3 regions of the Sphingomonas sp. 320_CC genome follow, and region 3 is predicted to be linked to each of the others. Evidence: predicted binding sites of a transcription regulator. Region 3 holds the regulator's gene; each other region holds the start of a gene.
The links. Region 3 encodes LexA, which represses DNA repair genes until DNA is damaged. Its sites were predicted from a motif close to GTTCCNCNCTTGTTCT; they were not measured.

Region 1: the regulator LexA is predicted to act here: its motif matches at 2,116-2,131, upstream of AC59GX_RS19485 (S24 family peptidase).
Region 2: the regulator LexA is predicted to act here: its motif matches at 1,888-1,903, upstream of AC59GX_RS02240 (ribonucleoside-diphosphate reductase subunit alpha).

Annotation. Positions count from the first base shown of each region.
Region 1 covers NZ_JCAWAE010000006.1:31,892-35,172, reverse strand. The annotation lists gene AC59GX_RS19495 (cysteine peptidase family C39 domain-containing protein) at 1-200, opposite strand, end outside; gene AC59GX_RS19490 (pesticin C-terminus-like muramidase) at 422-1,267, opposite strand; gene AC59GX_RS19485 (S24 family peptidase) at 1,409-2,062, opposite strand.
Region 2 covers NZ_JCAWAE010000001.1:492,908-496,188, reverse strand. The annotation lists gene AC59GX_RS02245 (hybrid sensor histidine kinase/response regulator) at 1-1,265, shown strand, start outside; gene AC59GX_RS02240 (ribonucleoside-diphosphate reductase subunit alpha) at 2,015-3,281, shown strand, end outside.
Region 3 covers NZ_JCAWAE010000004.1:532,244-535,524, reverse strand. The annotation lists gene AC59GX_RS18045 (ComEC/Rec2 family competence protein) at 1-348, shown strand, start outside; gene lexA (transcriptional repressor LexA) at 1,014-1,688, opposite strand; gene AC59GX_RS18035 (molybdopterin molybdotransferase MoeA) at 1,757-2,938, opposite strand.

The DNA.
Region 1 (3,281 bases), on a different contig from region 3:
CGGAAAGCCCGGGTCGTTAGACCTATGGACGACGATATTATAACAATATCCATTAACGTAAGGCCGTGTGCTTTCATCAGAATACGGCCTTTATTTATTCCTATATCTGGAATAATTCCATAATACCCCGCAATCATCTTTATACATGCCAGGGCGCAATCATTATTTTGAGATTGTGGTATAAAAGTCAGTTTGCCCATTATATTATGCCTAGCGCATCAGTTCTTCGAAGTTTTACTTTGAAAATAACGCCAATTTGAATTAATAATACAATGCGCTTCGAGACGTATGTCTCAGATTATGTTGACGTCGATGCTGATTAGTATTTTAATCAAACATGCCCACTTCCCTTTTCGCCAACAGACAGAGGCGCTTAACTTTTGATATGCCCCTCTGTCCGCCGTTGGATCACGTCACTACGTTAACAGTTCGGCAGGCCGGAAACGCCGGCGTCGATTGCCTCTTTAAGCAGTGCCGCCTCAGCGCGACGCCTGGTGGAATAGTCGTCGCCAAAGTTCATCAGATTGTTATAGGCCGCATTCCAGTCACCACGCGTAATCTGACCCCAGAAATCTGGCGTTGCGCTCGCAAGGTTGGTTCCGTACTGATGAGCAACATCAAATACGGCAACCTGAATATTAAGTGGTAGGTTAGCAAATTGATGACCGGAGTCCCGGTCGAAGTTCGCAACCACCGCTTCTTGCATGATTTCACGGACGCCCATATCCAGAGCGTTAGCAAAGCCGACCGGGACGTTTAGAGGTCGTGCACTCAGCATATCTTTCGCGGCTTGCCCCTTGAGGCCCATATAGGGCTGCAGAGTATTAACGGTCTGATAGTTGGCACTTCGAGCACGCTCAAAGTTGGGGTAGGCGTTGTTCACAGGATAATGGCTGTATGTCTTGTCAATTGCATTGCGAACGTCACTCAACGTGCGCTGCCCAAGATCCACTCCAGTCGCAATTGTCACACCGCTCTGGCCGGCGTTAGGCACGTAGCCAGCCGTTCGCTGCCCGCCCTCGTACTGTGCAGTAAAGAGGTTGTCGGTGGAGAGTACGCCACCGCAAGTACGATTCATTTCCGATGAGGAGCTATCACCCCCACTGCCGCCGCCGGTGTCACCACCGCTGCCGCCGCCGCCGCCGCCGCCGCCGCCGCCTTCGCCAAAATCAGGGTAGTACGGATCTGGATTGCCAATTACCTCAATCGTGTTTCCCGATGCGCCGCCAGCAACGAGGGCAAGTTCGAGACTCGTTAATTCACGCATGACTTATTCCTTGTTCAATGTGTCTGATCAAACGAGAGCGCATGAACTGCGTCCCGCCAGCCTGACCAAAGAACAGATAGGGAACAATATCCTACAGTATTCCTACAAAATTGGTGTCGATCTTACATTGTAGGGAATACATCAGCGCACCCGACCTGCCTTCCCTACCGCACGTCCGATGACGTCGAGAGAACTGAGAGGGCAGTCACGCCAACTCGGGTAAGCAGGGTTATCCGACGAAATCGTAAGCAACCCTGAGCTTGGCATCATTGTAAGCCGCTTTATCATTAGCGCGTCGTCGCGGCGGAGTACGTAGACGCCGTCGTCGCGGCGTGGGTCCCGCTGCAACTCGTCCACTAGCGCGTTGTCGCCATCGGCGAGCGTCGGTGCCATCGAATCACCCCTGACGCGGATGATCGATAGATCGCTCGACGTCGCGCTTGTAAGTTGGCGCAACCAGCGCCGCGAGAAGGTAAAATGCCCGATCGAGGTCTCTTGGTCGACCAACAAGCCCGAACCCGCAGAGGCTTCTACGGCCAGGCGACGAACATGAACAAGGTCGAGATCGCCCGCAGTCCCATTACCAGATCCGCCAAGATCGCGTTCGTCGCAACCAAGCATGGTTGCGATTATTTGTCGGTCTTTATCTTCTAAGCGCACGGGCGATCCCCGGACGACGAACTGCTGGATATAAGCAGCATTGCGTCCGATTGCGCGTGAGAGAGCGGCGTAAGAGTACCCACGCTCCTTCCGAAGCCGGTCTAGATTCGCGCGGATGGCGGTAGGATCGAGCATGACGATTGTAGGAATAGCGTAAGAATCTATCTGGACAAGTAGGAAATTGAACGAGAACATAGGGAGAACAGAATCGCTGGAGGTTTTCCTATGCTGTTGTTGCTACGTATTGACCGCTATTTGAGAGGTCGCCGTATGGCACCGACCCGCTTTGGGCGTGAGGCGGTCGGCGACCCTAACCTCGTACTCGAGCTTCGCGATGGCCGGCAGCTCCGAACACGGACCGCCAAGCGAATTGAGGCTGCGCTTGACCGTATGGAAGCTGAGCTGCTGGCAGATGATCGCGCTAGAGAAACACGGCCGTGAGCTGGGCAGGCGCAACGGCCCGCTGGCCGACCATCGTCACTATGGATGCTGGCATAGAAGTAAGTCACATGATGCGGACCGGAGGGTCGCCGTGAGTGATCGCCAGACCCTAACCGCGTTTTGCGTTCTAATCAGCGCGATCTGCTACCTTGCAACGGTCGCTGCGGTGCTCGCTTGGGCGGGCAAGTATGTCGAAGCACTAGGCTTCGGTGGCCTTACCACCGGTCTAGTTGGTGTCTTGGGCTCCTTCCGACCAAAAAACCTTATGCTTGCCCGCAGACATCGACATATTGCAGCGTCAGACATAATTGTGGAAAAAGAGAACATTCATGACGATTAAATGGAAAAAACTGCTACGTATAGTTGGAAGCGTTGCCATTGTAACTCCCGATATAATTAGAAAAATCAGGAATTTGACGAAAGATAGAAACGAAGAATCTAGAGCTAATTCTGGCTTAACGCCATCCAATGAGGAAGGTTATCTATTCGGAAGAGATAGATAGATAAATTGATCTATGATGTTCGATATGAACAAATGTACTGCGGAGAGTGCTAATGGATATTAAAGTTCTATGTATAATTGATTAAAGCATTATGGCTAAGATACGCCATTTCTGCAATTTTTCCCTTATCAATTTTCTCCAAACGACTGGAGGATGACGAAGAAGCGGGAAGAGGCTGCGTCGCGAAAGTGCTGAATTTCGGACGTCGCGTATGTTTCGGCTTTTGCGACAACAGACATGTTCAAACCCGACGGTGGCAGATGTCATTGCGAGGGCCACAGCCCGCGCGTCGGCAACCGCAAATTAGCGGTTTTTAGTTACGACTGCGTGCAATGGGTAAGGTAGAGAAGAGAGGGTTACGCACCCTTCTTGGCGTCACTGCGCTAGCATCGGCTGCGCTTGCGTTGCCG
Region 2 (3,281 bases), on a different contig from region 3:
TCGAAGGCGCGGACGTCACCGACCGCAAGCGGCTCGAACGCGACCTGCAGTCGCTCAACGCCGACCTCGAACAGCGCGTTCGCGATCGTACGCAGGAGCTGGTCGAGGCGCAGGAGGCACTCCGCCAGGCGCAGAAGATGGAGGCGGTCGGCCAGCTCACCGGTGGCATCGCGCACGATTTCAACAATCTGTTGCAAGGCATCACCGGCAGCCTGGAGATCGTCCAGCGCCGCGTTGCGCAGGGGCGTGTCGGCGAGCTCGATCGCTTCATCACCGGCGCGACCACCGCCGCCAACCGCGCCGCCTCGCTCACCCACCGCCTGCTGGCGTTCTCCCGCCGCCAGCCGCTCGATCCGCGCCCGGTCAAGGTCAACCCGCTGGTCGCCTCGCTCGAAGACCTGCTCCGCCGCACCACGGGTGAGCAGATCGAACTCGAGTTGGTGCTTGGCGCCGGCCTGTGGACGACATTGTGCGATCCCAACCAGCTCGAGAACTCGCTGCTAAACCTCGTCATCAACGCGCGCGACGCGATGCCGCATGGTGGCAAGCTGACGATCGAGACCTGCAACGCGCACCTCGATGACCATTTCACCGCCAGCCAGCGCGACGTCCGGCCCGGCCATTACGTCTGCATCTGCGTATCCGACACCGGCACCGGCATGTCCGCCGCCACCATCGCCAAGGCGTTCGAGCCGTTCTTCACGACCAAGCCGATCGGCCAGGGGACCGGGCTCGGCCTGTCGATGATCTACGGCTTCGCGCGCCAGTCGGAGGGCTATGCGCGGATCTATAGCGAGCTCGGCCAGGGCACGACGATCAAGCTGTATTTGCCTCGTCACTACGGCGAAGCGGGGCAGGACGAGGCGCTGCCCGGCCTGACCCAGGAGCATGTCACCGATGCCGGCGAGATCGTGCTGGTGGTCGAGGACGACTCAGTCGTTCGCGCGCTGATCGTCGAGGTATTGGGCGAGCTCGGTTACCGGGCGGTCGAGGCGCATGATGGCCCGGCGGGACTCGACAAGCTGCGGACGATGGAGCGCGTCGACTTGCTCGTCACCGACATCGGCCTGCCCGGCCTGAACGGTCGCCAGGTCGCCGATGCGGGTCGTGCGCTGCGTCCGGGGCTCCGCGTACTGTTCATGACGGGCTATGCGGAGAATGCCGCGCTGGCGTCGGGCTTCCTGGAGCCGGGGATGTCGATGATCACCAAGCCGTTTGCGATGGAAGCGCTGGCGACGCAGATCCGGACGATGATCGAGGGGTAAGGCGGACAGGACACGCCAACCAACCGCCGCCACCTCGGCGGAAGCCGGGGCCCAAGTGGAAAGGTCGCAGTAACGACGCGACGCGCTCAGTTGGCAACGTCCCCCAACTGGGCCCCGGCCTCCGCCGGGGTGGTGGGGTTTTCGCGGCATGGTGAGGTCCTGGCGGGGCGATGCTCTCGTTTTGGAAGAGGAAGAACGCCCCATTCCGTTCCCCCGCGAAGGCGGGGGTCCAGGAATCAAGTAGGACGACGTTCGTGGCTCCTGGGCCCCCGCCTTCGCGGGGGAACTAGAAGGGGGCACCCCACATCCAGTGCCCCTACTCTCACACCCCTCGAAGCAACATTTGCCATCTTCCGCGCTTAAATAATTTTTCGTTCCCGCTTCGCCCCCTTGCGCATCGTGAACCCCGCAGAAGTCCACGCGTCGCGAATATCCCGCTCGCCCAACCCCGCGACGAACGCGACGAACCGAGCCCTCGACCACCCCCGCACCCCCTTGCGTCTCTTCGCTCTTTGGCACAATCTCTTGGGGTTGCGTTCGGGGGCGGACCCAATCGCTGGTAGAACAACCCTCGCATAGCCATATGCGATATGACCGTAAGCGCGCCTTCCACCGCCGCGATGGTCACTTTTTGTTCTCCCGTTAGGGGCCGTCCGATGGTAGCATGGCGACAGGCGACCGATTCGAACGAATACAGAACACTAGGAGCGGTTTCGATGGATTTCAGAGACAGCAGCCGGGATAGCGACATGACCACAGACACGATCGAACAGACCACCGCCACGCCCGCAGCAGAGGCTCCCAAGGCCCCGCGCCAGGCACAGGACAGCCATTCCGTGCGCGCGCAGATCTACCCGGTCGAGGTCGATCACAGCCGCGACGCGCTGCTGACCGAATTCGGCAAGGACACGCTGAAGGATCGCTACCTGCTTCCGGGCGAGAGCTACCAGGACCTGTTCGTCCGCGTCGCGTCGGCCTATGCCGACGACGCCGGCCATGCGCAGCGGCTGTACGACGCGATCTCGAAGCTCTGGTTCATGCCCGCCACCCCCGTTCTGTCGAACGGCGGCACCGGTCGCGGCCTGCCGATCTCGTGCTATCTCAACTCGGTCCCCGACAGCCTCGGCGGCATCGTCGATACCTGGAACGAGAATGTCTGGCTCGCCTCGCGCGGCGGCGGCATCGGCACCTATTGGGGCAACGTCCGCGGCATCGGCGAGCCGGTCGGCCTCAACGGCAAGACCAGCGGCATCATCCCGTTCGTCCGCGTCATGGATTCGCTCACGCTCGCGATCAGCCAGGGTTCGCTGCGCCGCGGTTCGGCCGCCGTCTATCTCGACGTCTCGCACCCCGAGATCGAGGAATTCCTCGAAATCCGCAAACCCTCGGGCGATTTCAACCGCAAGGCGCTGAACCTGCACCACGGCGTGCTGATCACTGACGACTTCATGGAAGCCGTCCGCAACGGCGAGGAATGGCACCTCCGCTCGCCGAAGGACCAGGCGATCCGCGCCACCGTCGACGCGCGCTCGCTGTTCCAGAAGCTCGTCGAGACACGTCTCCAGACCGGTGAGCCGTACATCGTCTTCGCCGATCACGTGAACAAGGCGATGCCCAAGCATCACCGCGAGTTGGGCCTCAAGGTCTCGACCTCGAACCTGTGCTCGGAGATCACGCTGCCGACCGGCAAGGATCACCTCGGCAACGAGCGTACCGCGGTCTGCTGCCTGTCGTCGCTGAACCTCGAGACCTGGGATCAGTGGAAGGACGAGAAGGGCCTGATCGAGGACGTCATGCGCTTCCTCGACAACGTGCTGCAGGATTACATCGACCGTCACGAACCCGGCATGGAACGCGCCGCCTACTCCGCGGGCCGCGAACGCTCGGTCGGGCTCGGCGTGATGGGCTTCCACAGCTTCCTCCAGGCACGCGGCATCCCGTTCGAGGGCGCGATGGCGAAGTCGTGGAACTTGCGCATGTTCAAGCACATCAGCAGCCAGGCGAACGAAGCCTCGA
Region 3 (3,281 bases):
CGTGGGCAGATGTGGCGGATACTTGCGACGCGCAGCGCCTATATGGTTCCGATTGCTGAGTTCATCGCCGCCTGTCAGGGCGCCGATATTGTCGTCAGCGAACGCGGTCTGCCGAGACGGTGTGTACCGCGGTGGTTGAAACTGGATCGTCGTGTACTCCGGCGTACGGGGGGCGTCGCGCTGACCTTGGGGAGCGGGACAGTCGTGACCATCCTGAACGCAGGTGATCGTCACCCTTGGCGCGATCCGCCTCTCCTCGAACGCACCGCGCATTCGTTCAGGCCGCGCTATGACCGGTTTCACGGTACTGCGCCGGCGTTTCGTGCCAGCCGAGGCCGTCAAAAGTAGAAATGTTCACGTGAAGGCGCACAGTTGCGAAGGTGATGCGATTCGGGAGACCTTCACACCTTCATGAACGATGAGCCGACGTCGGTTTTTCCGTGGTCTGCGAAGACAAATAGACGCCAATCTAAGCACCACATCTTCGCGCCTTTGCGCCTTCGCGTGAACAAAATCATCCGTCATCACCTGCGATCGCAGTGCGAAGAATTTGTTCACGCGGAGACGCGGAGCCGCGGAGAATTTTGATACGATGGATGAATCGGGCTGGCTATTGTTCAGTCTCACTACCGAAGGCATTGGAACAGCTTCATCCCTCCCCGAACGCAACACCTCCGCGTCTCCGCGCGAACCAATTCTTCGGCTGCGCGGGGGGCAGATGGCGATATGTTCGCGCAAAGGCGCGGAGGCACAGATATTTAGGGTTCGAGTCGAGGTCGCGCTTATGCATCGAAGCGGGACAGAGTCTTCCGGACGCTTGGCGGTCTTTGCTTGGGCATATCGAAGAACTGTCTCGGACAACTCCGAGTACATCGCTTAATTTGCCGATCAGACCGGTCGCTGTCGCTAGCGGGAGAGAGCGACTTGGCTCACCAGCTTGAGCGGGCACTTTTCCTAAGCAGCTAAAACAGAGACCGGCCTGCGCGATGATAACGCAGGTCGGTCTCCGCGACTCAGTCGTAGCGGCGGAGGATGCCGGAGAGTTTGCCTTGGACGCGGACCTGGGCGGGGGCGTAGCGTTGGGGGTCGTAGGCTCGGTTTGCCGGGTCTAAGCGGACCATGGCGCCTTCGCGGCGGAAGTATTTGAGGGTGGCTTCGCTGTCTTCGATCAGCGCAACGACGATCTCGCCGTCTCTCGCCGTTTCGGTGCGGCGGATCAGGGCGTAGTCGCCGTCGAGGATGCCCGCTTCGACCATCGAGTCGCCCGAGACTTCGAGAGCGTAGTGTTCGCCGGTGCCGAGCAGCGCGGCGGGGACGGCTAGCATGGTGCTGCCTTCGAACGCCTCGATCGGGACGCCGGCAGCGATGCGGCCGTGGAGGGGAATCTCGATGACGTCGTTGGCCGGTTGCGGGGTCGCGGCGGCGGGAGCTGCCTTGACGTTCGATGCCTTTGACGGCGCCTTTTTCTCCGCACGTTCGGGCATGCGCAACACTTCGAGCGCGCGCGCGCGGTTCGGCAGGCGGCGGATGAAGTTGCGCTCCTCGAGCGCGCTGATCAGACGATGGACGCCCGACTTCGATTTGAGGTCGAGCGCGTCCTTCATCTCCTCGAACGACGGCGAGACGCCGGTTTCGTTGAGGCGATCGTTGATGAAGCAGACGAGTTCGTGCTGCTTGCGCGTGAGCATGGCGGTTCTCCGTCCGGAACAGACTGGGAACTTCTATGGAACATAACTAACGCCGTCAAGCGTCCGTATCACGCGATTACGAGGATTTCGGCCGATTCGCCGGTCCTCGCGACGGGAGCGTTGCCGGGGCGGACGATGAGGCAGGTCGAGCGGGCGAGTGTCAGCAGCATCGAACTGTCCTGTATCGTCGAGGCATAGGCTTTCCCGTCGCGCAGTTCGGCGCGGAGATAGTCGGTGCGGGCGTTGTTGGCGGGCAGGTCTTCGCCGAGCAGCGCGTGGGTCGACTGGGGGAGCGGGTCTCTAGCGCCGGCCATGTGCGCGACGACGGGTTTGACGAACAACGTCGCGGTGACGAACGCGGAGACCGGATTGCCGGGGAGGCCGAGTACCATCATCTCGCCGATCCGGCCGGCCATCATCGGCTTGCCGGGGCGCAGGGCGATCCGCCAGAAGTCGATGGTGCCGCCGGCGGCTTCGATTGCCGGGCGGACGAGGTCGTGGTCGCCGACCGACGCGCCGCCGGTAGTGACTAGCAGGTCTGCCTCGACGCTGGCGAAGGCTTCGCGGAGGATCTCGAGATTGTCGGGGAGGATGCCGAGGTCGATGATGTCGACGGGCATGTCGGCGAGCATCGCGGCGAGCATAATCCCGTTCGATTCGGGAAGCGCGACGCCGTCGGTGGTCGAGCCGGGGGGGACGAGTTCGTCGCCGGTGGCGGCGACGGCGACGCGGACGCGGCGGTTGACGGTGAGGCTGCCGTGGCCGCCGGTTGCGGCGACGGCGATGCGCGCGGGGCTGAGGCGATCGCCCGCGGCGATCAGGCGGGTGCCGGTGGAGAAATCGAGGCCCTTGCGGCGGGTGTTGCGGCCGAGCGTCGGGGGGCCTTCGCCGGCCAGGATCAGGGTTTCGCCATCACGCTGGGCTTCTTCCTGGACCATGACGGTGTCGGCGCCGTCGGGCATTGCGGCACCGGTGAAGATGCGGGTGGCTTGGCCGGGGGCGACATGGCCTGCGAAGGGGCGGCCGGCTGCGCTTTCGCCGATGACGGTCCAGGGGCCGGGGAGGTCGGCGTAGCGGATCGCGTAGCCGTCCATCGCCGAGAGGTCTGCTGCCGGTTGCGTGCGGCGGGCGAGGATGTCCTCGGCGGCCCAGCGGCCGGCGGCTTCGCGTAGCGTCACGGTCTCGTGGCCGACGCGGGGGGCCATGGCGAAGAGGCGGGACTGGGCTTCGGCGACGGGGACTAGGGTCATGCTTTTGGCTCTGATATTACGTGGTTTTCCTGCTGGAAGTGCAGGAAGTTCACACGCTGGGAGACATTTGGCGGGTGCGGTTCTGAGATTCAGGTTTGGAACGGTCTCGTCCGGTAGAAGGTCCGGCGGGAGGGGGTGAGTTTTGGCGTATCTGGCGCTTTGCCATGGGTTTGGAACGTAGGACAGGTGTTGTTGGGGTTGCGGCAGGACGGCGGGGCGATCGGCGCAGCCACTGCCTCGAGGGGCGGGAGTCCAGTCTGGGTCCCCGCCTTCGCGGGGAAACAGGGTTGGGCGGGGCGGTCGCGTTGAATTACCGCGGCTTTCCCAACTGGGCCCCGGCCTT